One region of the Psychrobacillus sp. FJAT-21963 genome, then DNA from elsewhere that is predicted to be linked to it. Evidence: riboswitches for the same ligand, from Rfam matches in the RefSeq annotation. Region 1 holds a riboswitch; the other holds the start of a gene.
What was found. A riboswitch is a leader RNA that binds a small molecule or an ion and turns the genes downstream of it on or off. The one in region 1 is predicted to bind cyclic di-AMP.

Region 1 (12,386 bases):
CCATTAAGAATTTGACCTCCGTTTAGCAAAAAGCAAAATACTGATTAAAATGACATAAAAGATTGGTAAAGTATTATAAAAATAACTGGAGTATTTAAATAATTGATATTCATTTATTTGCCGCGTGGAAATGATTCCCATCACACCAAACAAAAAAACAAATAAATAGGATGTAAGGTTCTTGCTTTTCCATTCTAACTTTTTAAAATGAAATATACTCTCAAACAATTTAAGAGAAACATGCCAGTGTATCAATAGGCTGATAAATGCAACGCCTAAAAATACAATAACAAACACGAAAATCACTCGTTCAATTATTCCATATCTCAAACGTATAGAATCACTAGTAGATACCCAAGGAAAGTTAAGATTTTCGATTTGTTCGAAGCCATTAAAACCAATTGGAATGAAATACGTTGTAAATAAACTAAAAATACCTACCAAGCCTAAAAATATTACTTGTTTTATGCCAATTCTTTGGGTGATATTCATAAACTTGTTAAAAATTATTATATTCACAGCCCCTATAAAAACATATGTAGATGCTGAAAAAGCAGTATAACTTGGTTCTTTATTGATGTACATGATAGCTACCTTTACAAAATCCCATTCTAACTGAGGATCTGCATACGCTTTTAATAACAAAATGAAAATGACAGGTAAAAATAAGACCAATACGAGCTCAGTTGTATAAAGAACGCTTTTTTCTTTCATTAACACACCAAAAGAGGCAATCAATATGAATGCAAGAGTGGTAATTGTGATTGAAGTTTCATATGACAAAAACGTATTGAACAAAAACACATAAGTAATAAGTGTTATGAGACCTGCTAAATACCAAGAAACAGCAAAATAAAATAATACTGGATAATAAACCCATTTGGAAGTGCTTTGCTTTAATATTTCAGGTAAAGTCATACTAGGAAAATAGCTAAACAAGTTAATTACTACAGTTGTTAGGATAACTCCAGCGATGACCGCAATAATCATGGAGATTATTACTCCATTTTTACTCTCACTCATTAAAATTTTAGGTACAGAGGCTATGATATTCGTAACCATTGTGACAATAATTAAGTAATAGAGATAGCGGCTCATCCTGTTGTTTTCACCTCTTTTTCCTTCTTCTCACTCTTCCAATTCATTTTTAAGTAAGGTTCTCCAAAACTTTTTTTGTTTGTCAAGAACATTAATATCCCAAGAGAGCCTAACATTAACCCTATAGTTCCAAAAAACGTTGTAAAAATAAGCAACATATATCTGCAGATTCTAATAGAAAAACTCATTTCACTTATTGGAATTACAAAGCTCGTAATAGCAACAGCAGACACAATAATAATCATTATGTTAGAGGTTAATGCAGCTTCTGTAGCAGCAGTACCTAAGATTAATCCACCAACCGTTGTAGCAGTTGCACTAATAGCTTTAGGCAACCGTATACTTGCCTCAACAAGAAACTCCATAAATATAAGCATTAATAATACCTCAATAAAAGACGGATAAGGTATCCCAATTCTACTCCCTGCAACTGTCAGTGCTAATTCGGTCCTCAAAATGTCAGGAGTATAAGACGTCACTGCTACATACATGGCAGGCAAAATTAGGCAAGCAATCAAACCAATATATCGGAGAATAGAAGTAAACGTAGTTATCCAAAAAGTATGATAATTATCTTCCATGGAAAGCATAAAATCGAAAAATACCACTGGTGCTATTAAAGCATGAGGACTCCCATTTACCATAAGAACAACTTTACCCGCAGCAAGATTATAGGATATCCGATCAGGCCGCTCCGTTAAAATGAGTGTTGGAAAAAGGGAAATCTTTGAACCATTTAAGTGTAGCTGTAAATCTCCTGCGGATTGAATAAGAGATACATCTATGCCTTTTAATCTTTTTTGGATATTTTGTAGGACCGATTGATTTACTGTCTTTTCATCATAAATAATTGCTACCGGTTGATGAGATTTATCCTTTAATTGATGTAATTCAAACTTTAAGGAAGGCTCGTGATAACGATGTCTGATAATGTTCAGATTCGTTTCTATATCTTCACTTAGAGCTAATTGTGGACCATAAACCGTTGGCTCCATTAATGTTTGTTGTACAACATTCGAATTAACAAATTTAATATCTAAAAGATAAAAATTATCTTCAATTGCAACTAAAACATGTCCTTTCGTTATTTCAATCATTAGTTCTTCCCCTGATTTCATTTCAATTAAGTCAGGTAGAGATTTAATATACGAATTATAATTTGTACATGATTTAATCTCAAAAAAAGGTTTAATGATCATTTCATGTAATTTAACGCCATTGACTACTGTTTTTAAATAGAAAATGTATACTATATTTCCTTCCATTTGCAAAGGAATTAACATAATATCAATGGAAGGACTAAACTTATCTGATAACTGCTTCATTAACTCTGGAGGATTCGTTTTCTCATTTGTATTCAATTTATACACCTCAATTAATGAGAATCTGTAATACGTATAGGATATCCGAAAGAACAAAATCCTATCCAAGTTATTAAATTTATTAAAGCAATAAATAGTAAGAAATCGTCGATTTCCGTTTCAGGCCCTACGCTTTCCACGGGCACGGCCTCAGCCTTCTCCCTCACTACGCTAAGTCCGGGTGCTTCGGCTCGTGCTGTTCCCGTAGGAGTCTTCGCGCCTTCCACTCCAATCGACAAGTGTTGACTAATTTAAAAAGTGTTGAGTTTCTAAATCTTCTAAGACGTTGAGGTGTTGAATATCATTCTGACTAAAAACCAAATTAATGAACGTGAACAACTTGAAAAACGAAGCTGATTCAACGACACATTTAGGAAGGGTATGTGGAGGAAGCGGAACATCTACGTATTATGTGGAAGTAAAAGAGATATATGCTAAACGCAAAGAAACAATTGAACGCGTCTTTGCTGATGTGAAAGAAAAGCATGGTATGCGTTGGACAACCTTTCGGTCCCTTAAAAAATTGTCTATGCAAGCGATAATCACTACTTTTGTGCGATGAATTTGAAAAAGCTCACCACTTGGACATGGAAGCTGCCTAATGCGAGTTGAAAACGTCTCGTAGAGATGACTCACACATAAAATTCAGGGGAAATTTGAACTTAAACCTTTAAAATTGACAAAGTACCCCGAAAGAACTCTCGGGGTACTTTTTATACAGTCTGAACTCACTTCGATTAAAACGGGTTAGTAATTTATAGTTCTCAACAAATCTAATTTAAGTTTTTCTCATAAATAATCCTGCGTATACTAACAGAGTTCCAAACATAATTAAAATACCAATATATACAGACATCATGGTAGGTATTAAAAACGCCCCTATGATTATTGTGGAACGGGCAATCAGATCTGCACCACTAAAAGAAAAGTTCGTGAACGCAGAATAAGAACCTCTTTTGTCTGATGGAATCATATTCGCTTGCTCAGCGTTTCTAACTGGAGAATAGATTAATTCTCCCATAGTTGCTATCAAATTAAACAAGATTAGCACATAAAAAGTATTAGCTGAAGTAACTGTTACATAACCGATACCATATATGATCAAGCCAATCAATAAAACGTTTTTATTACTAAATTTATCCGTTAGTTTATTGATCAGAAACGTAAAACATACGACAAGAAGCATATTCTCAATATTAAGTATGCTTAACATTCGAACACCAGCAATCTCAAAGTTTCCTATATGTACAGATTCAAACGTCTCTGCTAATCGAACACCTATATAACTGTTTAACGAAAACTCCGCTGCAAAAATGAACATGGATCCTATAACTACTTTCACAAAGGGTCTGTCTTGAAAAGCAACTTTGTAGTTTTGAATTAAATCCAAAAACACATTTTGATGCTGCTTTTCTCTTCTAATGGTATGTTCATCAATTAACCAAATTTGATAAGCAATTGGTAATATCGTGGAAGTAATCGTTAGCAATACAAATAATTCTATTTGATGATGCAAATATAACAAACCGCCTAATGCAGCACCTATAGCCATTGATAAATTTACGAGCCAGTAATCGAGTGCATACACCTCTTTTCTGTTTTCAGGAGTGGTCGAATCGATAATTATAGCGTGCATCGCTGGACGTCCAAGGCTACTTGTCACTATGTATAATGTGTAAGCAAAGGCAAAAATGGAAATGATGTTGTCTCTAGGATACAAACTAATTGTCATCAACAAAAAAAGGAATGCACTAATAGATGAAGTTAGTACTAATACTCTTTTTCGTTGGAAACGATCCGAAATATAGCCCCCTATAAGATTCACAAAAAAACTAATGATTACAGTAAAAACTAGAAAGAGTCCTGCCCATACCTTATTCATTTCTTGTGCAAAAAATAGTGCCATAAAAGGCATTACTGCGGAGGATACCGCGCGATTAAAAAATGAAGTAATGAGACGAACCTTAATATTTTGTGGATAGTTTTTCCAATTCATGTTGTTCCCCTCCTCTGTCTTTAGTATATTAAACTAGACTAAGTAAAATAAAAACGGACAAATAATTAATCTATGTCCACTTTAATAGGAGGATAGAATGGATAAGAATTTATTAAAGCTTTGGCATTCAGTGTCTTCAGGACCAATAAAACAAGAAGAATTAGCAGATGTCCTCCAATTAAGCACAAAACAAACCACACGTAATATACAGAAATGGTCTAAAGAAGGCTGGCTCACTTATACTTCTGGACGTGGACGTGGCAAGGTATCAAACCTACAATGGCTAAAAGATGTGGAAAGTATTTTTGAAGAACGTGCTATGAAGATCATTGATGAGGAAGCAGTTGATATAAGTAGCAAATATTTGTTATTCGAATGGTCATTGGAAAGTAAACTGCGGTTAATGAATAAATTTCGTTCAAAATTCGGTTATGTTCAAAATACAAATGACAAACTTGTCGTTCCAAGAAAATTTCCATTTTTAACAAAGCATCCTCTTGAAGCTGCTGATGTACATAGCGCAAATATTGTCGCAACGATTTATAACCGATTAGTTTTTGTGGATGAAGAAGGAATTGTATACCCGGAACTAGCTCATAGCTGGGACATAGGAGAAACTAAGCTTCGAATATATTTAAAAAAAGATATTAAATTCCATGATGGTTCCATATTAATTGCAGAAGATGTTACAGACTGTTTGGAAAGGATACGAAATCATGATTGCTATAAAGATATATGGGAGCCAGTAAAAAAAATTGTTGTAGCTGCACCATTAGTAGTAGATATACATTTTCCGAGAGGTTGTACCTATTGTTTACAAATGCTCGGTACAATGAATGCTAGTATTTATAAAGAAATCAAAGGAAACTTAATAGGGACTGGTTGCTTTTATCTCGAGGAGAACAATGATTACAAAACAAAATTAGTCGCGTTTAAAGAGTTTTACGGAGAAAGACCTTTATTAGACATAATTGAGTTTGTCCAATTACCAGTCGGATTTGAGATAGTGTATCGTTCTTCAACAGAAAATCAGCCTACATTTCAAGTGGAAAGTGATTCTGGCTTTGGGTTGGTTGTCATGAATGTAAATCGTAACTCTGCTATTCAAAGAAAAGAAGTACGTGATTACTTACATTTTATAATCGCAAAGTATAGACATACAATTGGTAAAGTGGATCAGAGAATTTTACCTAATCCTCATGGCTGCCTTATTGGTCATAGTAAGAAATACATGTTGTCAGAAGTGGAACGCCCATCATTTTCAGAACCACTTATAATAAAGTTAGTAAATTACACGGAAAATACTACTAATTGGTTGAAAGGTATATTTGAAAGAGAAGGAGTTCCAGTTCATATAAAATGGGTCTCTTTTAAAGATACGATAGCAAATAATATGAAGAACGAAGAAGTAGATCTCTTTATTCATGGTGAAGTTTTTGAAATGAATCAAAACTTTTCATTCTTTTATTTCTTAAGAAATGGTTTTTCTCCATTAGCAACCGTTTTAAAAGAAAATAATAAATGGATGGACTATTTAGAGGAATACGTAAACACTCCATTTGAAGATTGGACATCATTAAATTTAAAGGTAGAGAAAGCATTGATTGACGAATCTATTTTTGTTCCACTTTATTATGCGAAACGTCAAATTCCTTTCTCCGCAGATTTAATGAATATTAATATAAAACATTTTGGGTACGTAGACTTTTCAAAGCTTTGGGTTAGACCTACTTGTAATTAAATTTATAGCACCGAATTTTCGGTGCTATATACAATATTCTTGGGGAAGTTACTTTTTAAAGTGTCTGACACATTTAAATTCTTAACTCGAATTTTATAAGCTCCCTTAAATCATCAATGACTATATCTGCTTTTTCTAATTCAATCGATTGAGCAAAATCAAAATTCACTCCTATAGAAACTAACCCGTTGTCCTTGGCTGCGTTAATATCCGATAAACGGTCACCAACAACTGATCCAGTACTAATATTATTTTCCTGTAGTACCTTCTTTACTAAATCAGATTTATGTCCTGAAGGTATTGACTGAATACTGTATATCTTTTTAATATACTTGTCTAATGTATATGTATGAACAATTGCTTGTAAGTAATCTTCTTGTCCATTGCTAGCTATGTAGAGATTATAGTTCTTACTTAACAATTCCAGTACCATTTCCGAATAAGGATATAATGAACCCTTTCCTTTTTTAATTAATTCAATTAACTTTTCTTGGAAGAACTCATTGCTTTTTTCTCTTATCTCAATAGAGTGGTTTGGACATAATGTTTTCCAAACCTCTGGTAACGGCACACCCATAATTTCACGATACTTATTAATAGGTGTTTCTCCAGTCCATAAATTTTCCTTTCTTAGCATATTAAACGTTTTTTCTAATGCAGGCTCTAAAATTAAATTAGTTCGAAATAATGTACCATCCATATCAAATATAATTGATTGTTCCATACACACCCACCTTTTTAATATAAGACGATTAGCAAAAGATTAAGTTCTTAGAAAAAATATTTTTCATAAAAAAAGGACCAATAAATGATCCTTTTTCTTCACTCATCCATGTATATATTACTCAATTATATGTTTAATAACTGCCCTTTCTTTTCCAAATCTATCACCATGATCAATAAATCCCAAACTGGCATACAAATTATGTGCCCCCAAATTTTCTGGATGATAACCAACTACGATTTTCTTTACATTTGGTAATTTAGCCATCTCATTAATCATTAGCTTAGTTGCAGCTTTACCAATACCTTGACCCTGGAATTGCTTATCCACCATTATTCTATATACCCAATGTCCCTCAAGTTCTTCTGGAACAGAGTTATACATTAAAAAACCAACAACTTTTTCTTCTAAGTAAATACCATATAGCACTAATGTAGGTTCGAACTTAGACTGAGCTATAGATATAGCATTTGGTTCAATATAATTGCTTTGTTCTTCTGAAATCTCTAATTGACAACATTCATACCAGTTATCTTCATTTAATTCTACCAATCTTACATTATTTGTTCTCATAAAACTTCCCCTTTTTGTTTTGGGGAAACGCGTGTATTTTAAAAAAGCGTAATCCCCTTAATGTCATTTACAATATAGAGTCTTTTGTTTACCATAATGACCCCCCCCCTAGCAATAATACCTATCAACAAAATATAAGAATAATTGAATTTTTAGTCAAAATAAATTATACCCTACTATTCCAAAATTAATTTCTCCCTAACAGTTATATTATGTAAATTCAGGACAAACTCGTTGTTTTGTTGCTTGTTCAAAAGCATAAGCAAGCTTTATTAATACGCCTTCACTAAATGCGGTACCTGCAAAAGTTACACCAAATGGTCTTCCACTATCTATGTAGCCAGCAGGAACTGCTATAGATGGATAGCCAGCTTTAGCACTTATTGTAGATCCTATATAAGATGGAAAAAGAATTGCGTCAAGGTTATATTTTTTTAAAGTATAGTCGATTCCCATCTCCTGTGAAAAATACAAATCTTCTAATTTTGCATTTAAATATTCAGGGTTTCTTAATGTGTTTGGAAGGCTTTCTCTAAATTCCAACTTATTTTGCCCATACTTTAATGTTTTCTGCTCATTTTGTTTATTGAATTGAATTAATTCGGTATCTGAATGGACTGGTATGTAGTGTGGAAGCTGTGATAAATAATTTCCTAAACTATGCTTCAGTTCATATATAGGAACTCCCCAACTCCAATCCCTTTTAAAAGAAGGAATTTCGATATTTTCAACAATTTCTGCTCTTTCTTCGTTTAATGTCTGAATAACTTTTAAAAACAGTTTTTCATCGTATTCCCCTGATGTATAAAAATCTTCAGATGCATTGTTAAATACTCCGATTCTAGCTCCTTTTAATCCTTTAGAATCTAGGAATACAGTATAATCATGCTTTGAAATATCTTCACTTTTAAGAGTAGCTGCATCCAATTTATCGACTCCTGTCATGGCACCCAATAAAATTGCTGCATCCGTAACTGTTCTTGCAAAAGGTCCTGCAGTGTCTTGTGAATATGTAAATGGTACGATGCCTGTTCGACTAATTAATCCAACTGTAGGTTTAATTCCAACTACTGAATTTTGAATGGCAGGACTGAGTATAGAAGCATCTGTCTCAGTACCAACAGATACTACCGTAAAATTGGAAGCAACCGCCACAGCAGAACCCGAGCTAGAACCACCGACAAATAGATTACTCCCATATGGATTTAATACTTGTCCACCTCTAGAACTATAACCTGCCCACATAGTAGAGGACATTCCATTAGCCAATTCAGTCATATTTGATTTACCTAAAATAATTGCACCTGATAATCGTAGTTTTTCAACAAGAAATGCGTCATGCTTACTAAGATGATTTTCTAAAGCGAGTGTTCCGGCACTTGTATGCATGAAATCATTTGTTTCAATATTGTCTTTAAGCAATACAGGAATTCCATGTAAAAGCCCTCTAGCTCCTTTTGTCTTTCTTTCATGATCAAGTGCTTCGGCTATAAAAATAGCATCTGGATTTATTTCAAGGACAGAATTTATCATCGGACCTTCTTGGTCAAACTTCGCTATTCTATCAAGGTAATACATTACTAACTCTTTTGAGGTTATTTCCCCATCTTCTAATGCATCCTGTAATTCATGTATCGTTAATTCTTCTTTAAAAAAATGTTTGAACTTGATCTTCATTTAGATCCCCTTAAATTTCTCTATATTTTTACCCTATATTTTTTTATGCTTTGCAATCTTTAAAAACTGCCACAACTAAAAAGCTTCATAAAATACGAATATGTGAGTTCAACAGGTTTACTCATTTTTAACCGTGTCCAATAGCTCTACATCCACATTTTCTGTATCATTCCAACTATGAAACCTCTCTAAATGCCATTTATCCATTTGTCTTTCATACCCGTTTGCTTCCATCCAAGAATGTAAACGTTCGTAAGCATCTCTGATTTTAAGGTTTGGTCCCTTATGTCTCCACACAATATATTTTTGAGGTGGAACAGTTAAAGTAACCATCCCTTCTGGAATCTCCTCATACTCTTTAACTTGCATGCATACCCAGTAGCCATCTTGATTTTCGGAATGACTATCAACAACAAATGCTCCAAATTGTACAAATGGATTTAGAACATTTTTAATCTCACTTAATCGTTCATTTAGCTGGTTAGCAACTTTGGGTATTTCGTTTACATATTGAGTACCATCACATAATATACGAAAGCCAACTAACTTAATTTCATCAAGGCATTCAATAGATGGATTCTGTAAGAATTGTTTTGTCATAAATTTTCCCCCTTATCTATTAACACTCTTTATAAACTTCTACAAACACTAGAAATATTCCTGTTCATGAAGTAAAACTAAAATTTTTAGCGCTATTTCTTCGCGGAAATACCATCGTAATCAGAGCTTAGAAAAGGGTATATATCGAGAACAATTTACACGCTTAAAAATTCTATTTACAAGTTAAATTTATAGGAGTATTATTACTTGCAGTTTCATATTTCTAAATCGCTTAATTCATTAGAAACGGGGGAACCATTTGTGGCATTTATGCCGCGTGGGGTGAATCCTATGAATGTAGGTAGGGCTACTCTATTGGCCCAAATCCGACAGCTAACCTCGTAAGCGTTCTGAGAGAGGAATTGGAGCTAGTGAGAATGAAATAATGTCCACTAGGCTATTACCTATGCCTTGTGGACTTTTTTTGTACTTATTTTTCATTTTGTGATGTTATGTAATGAAAAGATTTTCGAGTTTTGTTTCTAAATTTACATTATGGGGAGTGTTCGCATGCGTGGAATTAAAAAGAAAAGAATTGTAGTTTCACCTCCTGTTATTATTGCTGGAAGTTTCTTATTTTTAATAATGATTGGGACACTCTGTTTAAAGCTCCCCTTTGCTACAACGACGTATATATCATGGACGGATGCGTTATTTGTAGCAACGTCAGCAACTACAGTTACTGGGCTCAGTGTTTTTGACCCTGGTACTACGCTCACTCTGTTTGGGGAAATTGTATTAATGATTTTAATACAATGTGGTGGTATCGGCTTGATGACATTTGCAGTAGCTATACTTATTCTTCTTAAAAAGAAAATAGGGCTACAAAATCGTATATATATGCAAGAATCATTTAATCAAGAGTCAATAGGTGGCATTATCAAATTAGTTAAGCTGATTTTATCATTTGTTTTATCGGTTCAACTTTTTGCAATTATCATTTTGGCCATACACTGGATTCCTACTTTTGGCTTTAAGGATGCGTTGTATATAAGTATTTTCCATGTTATTTCTGCCTTTAATAATGCTGGTTTTTCCTTATTTCCAGATAACTTAATCGGATTTGCAAACGATCCTATTGTGAATATTGTGATAACAGCTCTTTTTATAATTGGTGGAATCGGTTTCACCGTTTTATATGATATTCATCAGAAAAAATCATTCAAGGAATGGTCGCTTCATACGAAAATGATGATTATCGGCACAATTATCATTAATGTTGTAGCTGTCTGCATAGTTTTCATACTCGAATATGATAATCCAGCAACTCTCGGCAATATGCCTTTATATGAGAAAGTGATGGTTTCCTACTTTCAAGGCGTATCCCCTCGTACTGCAGGGTTTAATACGTTAAATTATGGTGATATGGAAGATCCTACAATTCTTTTGACGATGGTCTTAATGTTTATTGGTGCTGGAAGTGCATCAACAGCTTCGGGGATAAAGCTAACAACTTTTATCGTTATTATTCTTGCTACACTGGCATTCTTGCGTCAACGTGAAGAACCAGAATTATTTGGACGATCTATTCGTCTCGATATAGTAATACGATCTTTAGCGATTGCCACAATTGGGTTATTCATCGTCCTTTCATTTATCTTTTTGTTAACCATTACCGAAAATATTCCCTTCCTTCCACTTGCGTTTGAAGTGGTGTCAGCTTTCGGCACTGTTGGATTGTCAATGGGGATAACAGCTCAACTAAGCGACATAGGTGAAGTCCTTTTATGTATGGTTATGTTCGTAGGAAGAATTGGTCCATTAACTTTATTTTTCTTGCTGATGAAACCCAAAAAGGTTCATTATCGCTATCCATATGACCAAGTATTTACTGGATAAATCATCTTTTCGGTTACTATATATATCATTTTAGTTCCTAATTAACTTTGTGATTGCCAATAAATAGAATAACATTTTTTTAGATATGAAAAGAGGAGGTAACAAAATGCCAAAACAAGAGAAACTATTTGCTGTTATTGGGTTGGGAAGATTTGGAGGAAGTGTGTGTAGAGAGTTATATACGCTTGGTCATGAAGTGTTGGCAATAGATCGTGACCTAGACAGAGTTGAAAACTTTATACAGTATTCAACCCATGCAATTCATGGAAACTCCACAGACGAGGCTTTTCTTAAGTCGATCGGGATACGGAATTTTGACCATGTTGTAGTAGCAATCGGAGAGAATATTCAAGATAGTGTACTCACGACGCTCAATTTAAAGGAATTTGGGGTCCATACCGTATGGGTCAAAGCCCAAAATACGTACCATCAAAAGGTTTTAGAGAAAATTGGAGCAGATCGTGTTATACATCCTGAAGTGGAAATGGGGATTCGAACTGCTCAATCTATGTCCTCGGATCGATTGTTAGATTATATTAACTTGTCCAATGAATATAGTGTAGTAGAACTTCGAGCTACAAATCTAATACATAATCGATCATTGCTTGATTTAGATGTACGGGCAAAATTCGGCATTACAATTCTAGCAATTATTAGAAATGAACAAATTAACGTTTCTCCATTACCTACTGATATTATTCGAGAAAACGATGTACTAGTGGCAATGGGTAATAATAATGACTTAAAACGCTTTGAAGAAAAGATGTTGTAAACTAT
Region 2 (12,386 bases), on a different contig from region 1:
TCGCCTTCTTACCTAGAGTGATGTTTAGATTATGGAAGAATTTTTATTAGTAGTATTCGATTTCTTAAATATATAATTTAAAGGAGAAAACATATGAAAAAATTAATAGAAAAAAATGAGTATGCACCATATTATTCACCTTATGTGGATTTAGTTTCAGAAGGGAATATTATTGAAATTTTAGAGAAACAAATAGAAGAAACTAGTACCTTTTTAAAAAATATATCTGATCAACAAGCTCTATTCCGATATGCTCCTGAGAAATGGAGTATAAAAGAAGTGATTGGACATATGGCAGATACAGAGCGAATAATGGCATATCGACTTCTTTCCTTTGCACGAGGTGAAACCAACTCTCTACCTGGTTTTAGTGAAATGGAATATGTTCAACATGCATTTTTTGATAAGCAGTCAATCGATGATCTTATCGAAAATTTGATAGTAGTCCGCCAATCAACTATCCAACTTGTTAAGAGTCTATCTAATGAAGCGTTACAACGTCGTGGGATAGCAAATAATCATGAAATAACAGTTCGGGCTCTTATTGTCATTATCACAGGGCACGAACTTCATCATGGAAACATATTAAATGAACGATACATTAGTTCCGATTCCTATCCAAGAAAATAGTAACTATTGGGTTGGTAGTAAACGAAAGGTTGTTTTTATATAAATGGATATATTAATTGAGTTATTAAAAGAGAAAGATGCTGAAGATTTATTAAAATTTGAACTTGAAAACAGAGCTTTTTTCGAAGAGATGGTACCTTCTCGTGGCGATGATTATTATAATCCTCAGATATTTAAAGAAAGACATAAAGATTTATTAGAAGAACAGGAACAAGGGGTTTCTTATTTTTATTTAATAAAGAATCTGGAGGGTTCTATTCTTGGTAGGATAAATTTAGTGGATATCGATAAATCACTCAAAGAGGCTTATCTCGGTTATCGAGTGGGACAAGTAAACACTGGAAAAGATATTGCCAACAAAGCATTGAAATTATTAATAGATAGTTTGAAGGAAAAAAACATCAAAACAATGATAGCTAAGACTACTACTAATAACATAGCATCCCAAAGAGTTTTAGAGAAAAATGGATTTCTGGAATTTGTGAATGGAGAGCATGAAAAACAAGATGACAAATTAAAATTTCTCTATTATTCTTGGACAATTAATAAAGAACGTTCATATTAAATGAACAACCTTAATTAGTTATTTCACTACTGAATTTAAAAATAAAAAGTGTCTTTTTCTACAAATAGTGTAGAAAGAGACACTTTTTATTTTGGTAATTTAAGTTTCTTGAACTATTTAATTATATGCAAACAGAAGTCTAAATCTGCTTGTAAGTGTGTTTCCATCAGTTTTTTAGCTTTTTCTCCATCTCTTGATTTGATAGCTTCATATATTTCCTCGTGTTCATCGATAAGATGTGGTCTTTTATAAAGAACTACCGTTTTTCGAAACAGATAAATAATTGATTTCATTCGATCGATTGTTTCTATCATAAGCGAGTTACCACTTGCTCTTACAATTATCTCGTGAAAAAGCTCATTTGCCTCCATAATCTCTTCTGTTTTTCCTTCTCTTCCAATTTTAATGCAGCTTGAAAGAGCTTGTAGATCATCTTCTGGTAAATACATTGCTGCTGATTTTGCAGAGAATCCTTCGAGCAGTATTCTTACTTGAAATAAGTTGCGTAAGTCTTTCTCCGTCGGTTGTACTACTTTTTTATTGACGATAAGACCTTCATTGCTTAGTTGACGAAGAGACTCTCGAATTGGCGTACGGCTAATTCCTAATTCTGCTGCAAGTTTTTCTTCTACAACTTTTGTTCCACCTGGTAAATCACCATTTAAGATTCGGTCCCGAATAACTTCATATGCTTGTTGATAGGCAGAGCGAGAATTTGTATTGTGTTGGATCATATTTTTCACTCCTAATTGTTTCAACCTAATACTATAAACTTATCAAAAAGTGATTAATAAAGAAAGGTTAGTTATTAGTATCACCTATTTTGTATACAAGTATGATTAAAATGTATACAAAAATTAAATTATAGTATACAATAACTTTTGTGCAGTTCTTTTGCAAACGGTTTCATTTTACAACAATTGATAGCATTGATAGAGCAATAAAGGGAATATTAATCGAATTAGGAGGGATTTACGTGGGTAAAAAAGTTGGTTTTATTGGTTTAGGAATAATGGGTAAACCTATGGCGTTAAACTTGTTAGCAAAAGGATACGAGTTAATCGTAAACGACTTAAATAAAGAAGCGGTACAGACATTAGTAAATGCTGGGGCGACATTTGGAGAATCAGCGAAAGTAATCGGAGAAAATAGTGATGTAATTATTACTATGCTACCTGCTTCACATCATGTGAAACAAGTAGTTTTAGGTGAAAATGGAGTGCTTAGTGGAGCGAAAAAAGGTTCGGTCATAATGGATATGAGTTCTATTTCACCAGTTGTATCTAAAGAAATTGCTGCTGAAGCAGAACAAAAAGGAGTAGAAATGATTGACGCTCCTGTTAGTGGTGGGGAACCAAAAGCAATTGACGGAACGCTTGCAATTATGGTCGGTGGTAAAGAAGAAGTGTTTGAACAAGTAAAAGATATTTTACACGCTATGGGTGCAGAAGTGACTTTAGTTGGAAGTAATGGTAGTGGGACAACTGCTAAATTGGCTAACCAAGTAATCGTTAACTTAAATATTGCAGCTATGTCAGAAGCTTTAGTTTTAGCTTCAAAAGCAGGAATAGATGTTGAAAAAATGTACCAAGCGATTCGTGGAGGTCTTGCAGGAAGTTCGGTACTAGATGCTAAAGTTCCATTAATCTTAGATCGCAATTTTGTTGCAGGTGGAAGAATAGACATTAACATGAAGGATATAACGAATGTTATGGAAACAGCGCATAATTTGGATGTTCCAATGCCATTATCTAGCCAGTTGCTTGAAATTTTCCATGCGTTAAAAGCAGATGGAAAAGCTGCGGATGATCACGGTGGAATCGTTCAATATTATGAAAAACTTGCAAATATCCAAGTAGGGAGAGTTTAAGAAATGACCACAATCGATAGCACTCAAAAGCGATTGGCTCAAGAGGTCCTAGGTAACATAAAGGAAGTAAATGCATCAGCAGTTAAAGAAATGCTTATAAATGGACTTCGTGATTTAAATAAAAAAATTATTGTGTTAGATGATGATCCAACAGGAGTTCAAACCGTACATGGTATTTCAGTATATACCGATTGGTCAGTTGAAAGCATTGAAAAAGGTTTTCTAGAAGAAAATTCGATGTTTTTCTTATTAACTAATTCTAGAGGTTTTACTGCAGCTGAATCAGATAAAGCACATACAGAAATTGCTAACAACATTGTGCAAGTAGCAAAGAAAGTGGACAAGGAGTTTATCGTAATCAGCCGTGGAGATTCCACACTGAGAGGTCATTACCCGCTAGAAACGGAAGTCTTAAAATCTACAATCGAGGCATCATCAGACATTCACTATGATGGGGAAGTGATTCTACCGTTTTTTAAAGAGGGCGGACGTTTCACAGTAGACAATATACATTACGTACAGTATGAAGAGAGCTTAGTGCCCGCTGGAGAAACTGAGTTTGCAAAAGACAGAACATTCGGCTATACCAAATCTCATCTAGGAGAATGGGTGGAAGAAAAAACAGAAGGTCGGTTTAAATCTGTTAATGCAACCTATATTTCATTAAATAGCCTACGTGCCCTTGATATAGATGGAATTACAGAGCAATTGCTTCAAGTGAGTGATTTCAATAAAGTTGTCGTCAATGCAGTAGATTACGTGGATGTAGAAATTTTTGTTGTTGCACTTGTGAAAGCGATGAAAGCAGGAAAGCAATTCTTGTTCCGAAGCGCTGCTGCACTTACAAAAGTAATTGGCGGAGTGAGTGATAAAGCACTTTTAACGAGAAAAGAATTGATTCGTGAAGAAACAAATCACGGTGGTTTAATCATAGTAGGTTCACACGTTAAGAAAACAACAGAACAACTAGAACAATTAAAAACAAGTGATTTCATTGAATTTATTGAATTCGATAGTCATCTCGTTTTACAACCGGACCAGTTCCAAACAGAAATTGACCGAGTGATTGAATCGGCAGAAAGTCTGATCCGTGAAGGTAAAACAGTTGCTATTTATACTAGACGTGAAAGATTGGATCTTGGTGAAGGCAAAAAAGAAGAAGAGTTAAAACTATCTGTCAGAATATCAGATGCTGTAACAAGCTTTGTGCAAAGACTAAGTGTTCGTCCAAACTACATTGTTGCCAAAGGTGGAATTACTTCTAGTGATATTGGAACAAAAGGTCTTGAAGTAAAAAGAGCAACTGTAGCAGGGCAAATTCAACCAGGAATTCCTGTATGGATCACTGGAGAAGAAAGTAAATTCCCGGGTATCGCATACATTATTTTCCCAGGTAATGTAGGAGCAGTTACAACGTTAAAAGATACAGTTGGTATCTTAAATAAATAAGTAGTGTTCATCTATAAAAAGGGGATATCTAATAATGTTGGTAAATACAAAAAAAATACTAAAGGACGCACAGCGTGGAAAATACGCTGTCGCTGCCTTTAATGTATACAACCTAGAGACGGTTCAAGCTGCAATACATGTGGCAGAACGAGAAAATCAACCAGTTATTATTGCACTAGGAGAACGTTATTTTTCGACTGTAGATGTGGAAGGGTTTTCTGCACTTGTCAGAGCAATAGCTGAAAAATCTTCTATTCCAGTTGCGCTACATCTGGATCATGCCTATGAAAAAGAATCCATTATACGTGCAATACGCTGTGGCTTTACTTCTGTCATGTTTGACGGTTCAGCATATGAGATAGATGAAAATGTACGCCGCACAAAAGAAATTGTAGAAATAGCACATATGGCAGGTGTATCAGTAGAGGCAGAAATAGGTTCGTTGGCAAAAGGTGATTTCTCTGATGAAGAAGAGGGAGACGGAACGTTAACGGATCCTAAAGCTGCAAAAGAATTTGTAGATGCAACCGGAGTTGACTTTTTGGCTGCTGCTATAGGAACCGTACATGGTATGTATAAAGGAGAGCCGAAAATCGATCTTCCCCTTTTAGAGAGAATACAACAGGCTGTCGAAGTTCCTCTAGTATTACATGGTGGCTCAGGGACTCCAAATGAAGTTATTAAGGAAGCAATCCAACTTGGTATTTGTAAAGTCAACGTGAATACAGAAGTTTCTATGGCTGCTGTTTCATTACTTAAAGACTATTTTGATACGCAACATATTGCTCACCTTTCCACTGTTATGGCAGATATGCAACAAGCGATGGAATCTGTCATGACTAAATTCGTTCAAGTATTTGCAAATAAAGAAATTAGTTAAAACAGACACAAAATTCCTAAACGAAAAGAGGATTAAAAATGCCGATAGTATCTATATGTATAGGGGTAGCCCTATTACTTCTATTAATGATTGTTTTTAAATTAAATGCTTTTATCTCGTTAATTCTAGTAGCTCTTGTAGTAGGTATTTTAGAAGGAATGTCGCCACTTGATGCAATGACATCTGTTCAAGGTGGATTAGGTGGTACGCTTGGTAGTTTGACGATGATCATCATTTTTGGAGCAATCCTTGGTAAATTGATGACAGATTCAGGTGGAGCGCAACGTATTGCAACAACACTTATAAAATCATTTGGGAAAAAGAGAGTTCAATTAGCAGCTGTTCTAACAGCTTCTGTAGTTGGGATTGCCTTGTTTTTCGAAACAGGGGTAGTAGTATTAATTCCTTTAGTATTTACCATTGCAACTGCAGCAGGAGTTCCAGTGTTATACATTGGTATGCCTGTAATAGCTGCACTCATCACGATGCATGGATTTGTACCTCCGCATCCTGGACCAACAGCTGTTGCTAGTGTATTCGATGCAAATATCGGGAAAACCTTATTGTATGGTATCGTAATTGCTATTCCTGCAATTATTATTGCTGGACCACTATATACGAAACTGTTTAAGAAAGATTTCTTAGAAGTAGACATACCAAAGGGATTATTTAATCCAAAGGAATTTACGGAAGATGAAATGCCTGGTTTTGTAACAAGTCTTTTAACATCACTTATGCCGGTAATTTTAATCGCTTCTCAAGTAATTGTTGAAATTGTAGCTCCAGATTCAGCAGTTATGCCGTTCTTTGATTTCATTGGTAATGCAAATGTAGCTTTATTGCTTTCTGTCATTCTTGCATTCTTTACTTTCGGTCTAAACCGAGGTAAAACAATGAAAGATGTCATGAATTCTGTTGGAGAAGCAGTGAATGGAATTGCAATGATTCTATTAATTATCGCTGCTGGTGGTGCTTTTAAACAAGTACTGATTGATAGTCATATTGACCAATACATTGCAGATATCATGGCGGATTCAACTCTTTCTCCATTACTTTTAACTTGGTTAATAGCAGCAATTTTACGTGTAGCAGTTGGTTCCGCTACAGTGGCTGGTATGACAGCAGCAGGTATCGCAGCACCTTTAGTAGGAATGACTGGTGTAAGCCCTGAGTTAATGGTATTAGCTGCCGGTGCAGGAAGTGTTACATTCTCTCATGTTAATGATGCTGGATTCTGGATATACAAAGAATACTTTAATTTATCAATCGGTAAAACAATTAAAACATGGTCTATCATGGTTACAATTATTTCATTAGTTGGCCTTGCCGGTGTTTTATTTATTAATGCGATTATTTCATAAGAAATTGAAAAGCGTATCTTTTTACAAATGGAAATTTTGTAGAAAGATACGCTTTTTTTTGTATAAATATACGATATACTATCAATATTGACAAAAAAGGTAGGCGAATTTATATGCAAAGGTATTTAGGTGAAATATTGCTAGTGATTACAGCAATTATTTGGGGAAGTGGATTTGTTGCAAGTGCTGTTTCATTAGAATATTACACACCTTATCAAATTTTAGCAGGAAGGTTTATGATTGGCGCTATTTTATTAACTATTCTCTTTCACAAAAAGTTAAAGAAACTAAATAAAAGTTCACTAATTAAAGGAGCAATATTGGGGGTATTTCTGTACCTGGCATTTGCTCTTCAAACGGTAGGACTTCAATATACAACCCCATCTAAAAATGCATTTTTAACTGCAGTAAATGTTGTATTTGTACCCTTCATAGGATTTCTCTTTTATAAGAGAAAAATCGATATGTTTGAATTGATTGGTGCAGTTATGGCCGTAATTGGAGTGGCGGTACTGTCTCTTAAAATATCAACGGAGATTAACATAGGAGATTTGCTCACTTTATGCTGTGCAGTCGGATTTGCATTTCATATCTTTTATACTGCTCGATTTGTAAAAACAGAAGATCCAGTTGTTATCACGATTGTACAAATGATGGTAGCTGCACTCGTTGGATGGATTGTTGTAATCTTTAGAGGAGAAACTTCATTTTCTTTGGAAACTGAAGGAATTATGAATCTTCTTTACCTTGGTGTTTTTTCTACAACAATCGCTTACTTAATGCAAACAGTTGCACAGAAATACATATCAGAAACAAAGGCTGCCATAATACTATCTACAGAGTCTTTTTGGGGGATGGCATTTTCAGTAATTATTTTAAGTGAAGTAATGACCCTAAAAATGATGATTGGTGCTATTCTCATTCTTCTAGCTATTATCATATCTGAAACAAAATTTAGCTTTCTAAAAAAGAAAGTGGAAGAATTGACATAAAATAAACAAAAGCGTTTTTATAATATAGAGACGCTCAAATTGTAGATTTTTATTTTTGACCCGATAATTTTCGTTCCAGGCGGACGCGTTCCGCCGGCATGGCTTCAGCCGCTTCCCTTGCTCCTGCGCAAGCTCGTCGCAAAAAAAACGTTGCTCCAGCGCAAGCTCGTCGCAAAAATTAATTTCGCTACGCTCAGTCCAGGGTCTTCAGCTCATGCATCTGCCGCTTCGCTTTCGATGCAGAAAACATTTGCTATTCCGGCTGGAGTCGCCGCCTTCCACTCTAATCAACTATTATCCGCTTTTCAATCAAAAAACATGCCATTAATAGAGCAAGCTTTTATAACTGAAGTTTTTTCAATTAGTATTTATAGAAAATCGTTGAAAAAGGCGACACTCCTGCGGGAATAGCGTTAGCCGAAGAACCCGCAGCGCAGCGAGGAGGCTAAGGCAACGCCAGCGGAAAGGGAGCCGTTTCAACGATTTTCTTATTTATCGGAAGACATTCTTTAGTAGTCCAAGCTCCTCGGCGCTCACCCACAGAAAACGAGCGGTAAGCTTTGGAAAACCTGATCGATTCTATATAAAAATAACTCGAGATTGACTACAGTCTGAAGCGTTTCTAATTAATATAGAGCACTTTTATTCTTTCTTATTTAACTGGAACCCAAATTTCATTGTATGTTTCTGTTTTATAGATATTTGTATCCAAATAAACTTCAAATGGTTTTATGGAAGACAGTTCATATGGATTGGATGGAAACCATTCCGAAAATATTCGCTCCCATGTATTTGCGATTGCAGATGGAAAAGGTCCTTGAACTTCAAAAACAACCCATTTTGAGGCAGGGAAGTCAATGCGCTGAAAGTCAGTTGAATTAGTACCATCATATTCTGCTGCAACATAATAATTCATCCTGTTTTTCTCTCTACTTACCTCAGCCCAGATGCCTAATAACCCATTTATGTCTCCACTTTTTAAATCTAATAATTGATTTAGGGTTCCATCCTGTTGAATCTCATTCCAAAATGTTTGAAACGCTTCTATTCCACCGTTTTCTACATCGTACGGAAATTCTCTATTAACTCCAATAACTTGGAAAGCCTCTCTCTCCACAAGACGATATTGCATTGGTTTAGCTCCTCCTTTAATTTAATTTCTCCCGTTAAATCTTCTTCATACAAATTATATTTCAACATTGCTACTCATTCAATGAATAAAAGGGGAATGAACAACAATTGAAGAATTAACATGAAGAGCGAGACATAATTAGACTCTAAAAAAGCTAAGAAAGGCGAATGTGCATGATTCACGTTGTAAATGGAGATGTAGTAGGAAATAAGATTAAAGATATAGAAGAAGAAATTATAGTTTGGAGAGAAATGTATGATTTCGGTCCATTAAGTTTAGAATGGACAAAAGAGGAGCAATTAAAGAGACGTGCTGCTTTTTTTGAACAAAGACTGGAGATTCCAGCAAAACTGTTTATTTCCAATTGTATTAAACAAAATAATTTATTGAATAATATATCAACGAAGGATGAGGTTGTACTGTGGTTCGAGCATGATAGATATGATCAAACCATGCTTATGTATTTATTAACAGAACTATCTTCCTTAGGTATTAAAAATCTATTTATGGTTAGTATTAATCAGTATACTGGAATTCATCCTTTCCATGGATTAGGTCAGTTGTCTTCGGAGCAATTAATAGCTTTAGTAGATGATAAAAAGGAACTTTCAAACGATGAAATTCATGAAGCTATATCTGGATGGATTGCATATAATTCTAAAGAGGAAGACGATTATAAAAAATGGATACAAAACACATCTCATTTTCTTCCTTTTCTACTTCCATTTTTTCAAGGGCATAAAAGCTATTTTCCTTCGTTAAAAACAGGTTTAAATGAAGTTGAGTACTTATCACTAAGTTTAATTAATAATGGAATTTGCCAATTCTTCGAGTTGTTTAATGAGGTAACGAAGAAAAGAGTAAATGATGGGTTAAGTGATTTGCATTTAGCAGCCATTTTAAAGGAATTAATGAAAGGAAAGAATCCCTTAATTACATCTAATCAACCTTTGCCAAATTATTCTGATTCAATTTCAAATGCTAAGATTGACATAACATCTGCTGGCTTAGATGTATTAGTGGGAAAACAAAATCGAATCGATCTTGTAGGAATTGATTGGTGGATTGGCGGAGTTCATCTTTATAAGATAGTTAAATAAAAAGAAACATTAAATCGATTTCTAACATGTTGGAAATCGTTTTTTTTTTTCTTTTTTTTAAACAAATTTATATTGTTTTGTATTAATGCTTGTTAATAGTGAAAGATAAGAAAGAATCTTAGCTATAGACGATCATTTATCGTGGCTAACATTCATTTAAATTTTGAGGAGGTGTGAATCTGTGAAAACAATTCATCGAATTGCTTTAGTGCTCGTAATAATTGGTGCAATTAACTGGGGATTGATCGGATTTTTTGAATACGATTTAGTTGCTTCCATTTTTGGTGGACAAACGGAAGCCATGTCTCGAGTAATTTATGCTCTTGTAGGTATAAGTGGACTAATTTGTATCCCGCTTTTATTTGAAGCACACAAAGAAGTAGGAGCAGAACGAAGTAGGACTTCAGGCTATAATAATTTAAAGTACGAGACTGAATTTAGTGATGAGGCAGACTTTACAGATATTCGAGAATACAATAAGAATAATTCGGATAACAATAACAGTAACAACAAACAAGTTTAGCTTGTTTCGTTGTAGGTATTTCATCATTATTTTGTCTGCTAAAAAACTGACGGCCTATATTGGCTCGTCAGTTTTTTTTCTCCATGTCAGTACTCCGCATTAATGGACAAAATTTTTATGTAAATTGCAATAAAAGATACATATATTTACCTATAATCATCTATTTACAATTAAATAAAATCGGAGTAGTATTATCGTCAGTTTCAAATTCTATATCGCTTAATCCAAACGGAGCGGGGGAACCATTTTATGTGGCTCGATGAGTCATATGGGGTGAATCCTACGAATGTAGGTAGGGCTACTCTTTTAGCCCGAATCCGACAGCTAACCTCGTAAGCGTAATGAGAGAGGAGATGGAGCTGGTGAGACGGTTGTTACAAGTCTACTAGGCTTTTTACTTGATGCCTTGTGGGCTTTTTTGTCGTTATTTTTGTTTTATGTTGATATTTTTGATGATAGAAAGAAGTGGGAATTATGTTATCAGCAGTTAAAAGATTTTTAATAGGTCGTCCATTGAAGTCATCTGAATTAGGTGAACAAAAGCTGAATAAAACGAAAGCTTTGGCAATCCTTTCTTCGGATGCTTTATCGTCTGTTGCTTATGGACCAGAACAGATTTTGCTTGTATTAATGACTGTTGGGACAATAGCTTACTGGTACTCTATACCAATAGCAGTAGGAGTGCTCATTCTATTACTTGCATTAATCCTGTCCTATAGACAAATTATTTTTGCTTATCCACGTGGTGGAGGTGCATATGTTGTATCTAAAGAAAATTTAGGAAAAAATGCGGGTTTAATTGCAGGTGGGTCTTTGTTAGTGGATTATATCCTGACTGTCGCGGTAAGTGTCTCTGCTGGAACAGACGCTATTACTTCCGCTATTCCAACCTTACACGATCATAATGTGTTGATTGCAAGTGTGCTTGTAATTTTCATTACTATTTTAAATTTAAGAGGAATTACGGAATCAGCTTCAATACTTGCTTATCCAGTATATTTATTTGTCCTTGCATTGTTTGTTCTAATTGGAGTTGGTCTTTACAATATAATTATTGGAAATGTGTCACCTGTTTTACATGCTCCATTAGGTACTCCAGTTGCAGGTATTTCGTTATTCTTGTTACTTAGAGCATTTGCTTCTGGTAGTTCTGCGTTAACTGGTGTGGAAGCAATTTCTAATGCAATACCTAACTTTAAGTATCCTGCTGCAAAAAATGCCGCTAAAACATTATCGATTATGGGCTCATTACTTGCGGTTTTATTGGTAGGAATAGTAGTTCTTGCCTATTATTATGGTATTTCTCCCAAAGTGGAGGAAACGGTAATATCACAAATTGCATCTGAAACGTTTGGAAGAAATTATATGTATTATTTCATCCAAGGGACAACAGCTTTGATACTCGTTTTAGCTGCAAATACGGGATATTCAGCTTTTCCTCTATTGGCATTTAATCTGTCGAAGGATAAGTATATTCCTAGTATGTATAAAATGAGAGGAGATCGTTTAGGGTATTCTAACGGAATTATCACCCTTGGAATTACTTCAATCCTTTTGATTATGATATTTAATGGTCAGACGGAGCAACTGATTCCACTGTATGCAGTCGGAGTTTTTATTCCCTTCACGTTGTCTCAAACAGGGATGCTAGTGAAGTGGTTTCGAGAAAGACCTAAGGGTTGGCAAGGTAAATTGACGATTAACTTTATTGGTGCGTTAATTAGTTTTACAGTTATGATGATTTTCTTTATTACTAAATTTGGTCAGGTATGGGCGGTATTAATCTTCTTGCCACTACTAGTTTTATGGTTTCATAAAGTAAAAAGACACTACGTAGCTGTTGGGGAGCAACTAAGTATATCTTCCTGTGAACCTCCTTTGAAA

Region 2: linked by a shared signal. The riboswitch ahead of AN959_RS17100 (APC family permease) and the one ahead of AN959_RS14860 (TrkH family potassium uptake protein) in region 1 are both predicted to bind cyclic di-AMP.

What each region holds. Positions count from the first base shown of each region.
Region 1 is NZ_LJIY01000006.1:254,542-266,927, reverse strand. Features, by position in the region: gene AN959_RS14910 (Ger(x)C family spore germination protein) at 1-4, opposite strand, end outside; gene AN959_RS14905 (GerAB/ArcD/ProY family transporter) at 4-1,098, opposite strand; gene AN959_RS14900 (spore germination protein) at 1,095-2,459, opposite strand; partial or broken gene AN959_RS14895 (transposase) at 2,810-3,071, shown strand; gene AN959_RS14890 (MFS transporter) at 3,238-4,455, opposite strand; gene AN959_RS14885 (ABC transporter substrate-binding protein) at 4,553-6,196, shown strand; gene AN959_RS14880 (HAD hydrolase-like protein) at 6,270-6,920, opposite strand; gene AN959_RS14875 (GNAT family N-acetyltransferase) at 7,038-7,493, opposite strand; gene AN959_RS14870 (amidase family protein) at 7,704-9,170, opposite strand; gene AN959_RS14865 (GyrI-like domain-containing protein) at 9,288-9,770, opposite strand; cyclic di-AMP (ydaO/yuaA leader) riboswitch at 9,990-10,134, shown strand; gene AN959_RS14860 (TrkH family potassium uptake protein) at 10,266-11,609, shown strand; gene AN959_RS14855 (TrkA family potassium uptake protein) at 11,716-12,381, shown strand.
Region 2 is NZ_LJIY01000009.1:91,304-103,689, forward strand. Features, by position in the region: gene AN959_RS17040 (DinB family protein) at 94-630, shown strand; gene AN959_RS17045 (GNAT family N-acetyltransferase) at 674-1,195, shown strand; gene AN959_RS17050 (GntR family transcriptional regulator) at 1,309-1,929, opposite strand; gene garR (2-hydroxy-3-oxopropionate reductase) at 2,172-3,065, shown strand; gene AN959_RS17060 (four-carbon acid sugar kinase family protein) at 3,069-4,514, shown strand; gene AN959_RS17065 (class II fructose-bisphosphate aldolase) at 4,549-5,394, shown strand; gene AN959_RS17070 (gluconate:H+ symporter) at 5,433-6,755, shown strand; gene AN959_RS17075 (DMT family transporter) at 6,869-7,747, shown strand; gene AN959_RS17085 (GyrI-like domain-containing protein) at 8,400-8,879, opposite strand; gene AN959_RS17090 (DUF1835 domain-containing protein) at 9,053-9,979, shown strand; gene AN959_RS17095 (DUF378 domain-containing protein) at 10,161-10,502, shown strand; cyclic di-AMP (ydaO/yuaA leader) riboswitch at 10,709-10,857, shown strand; partial or broken gene AN959_RS17100 (APC family permease) at 10,977-12,386, shown strand, end outside.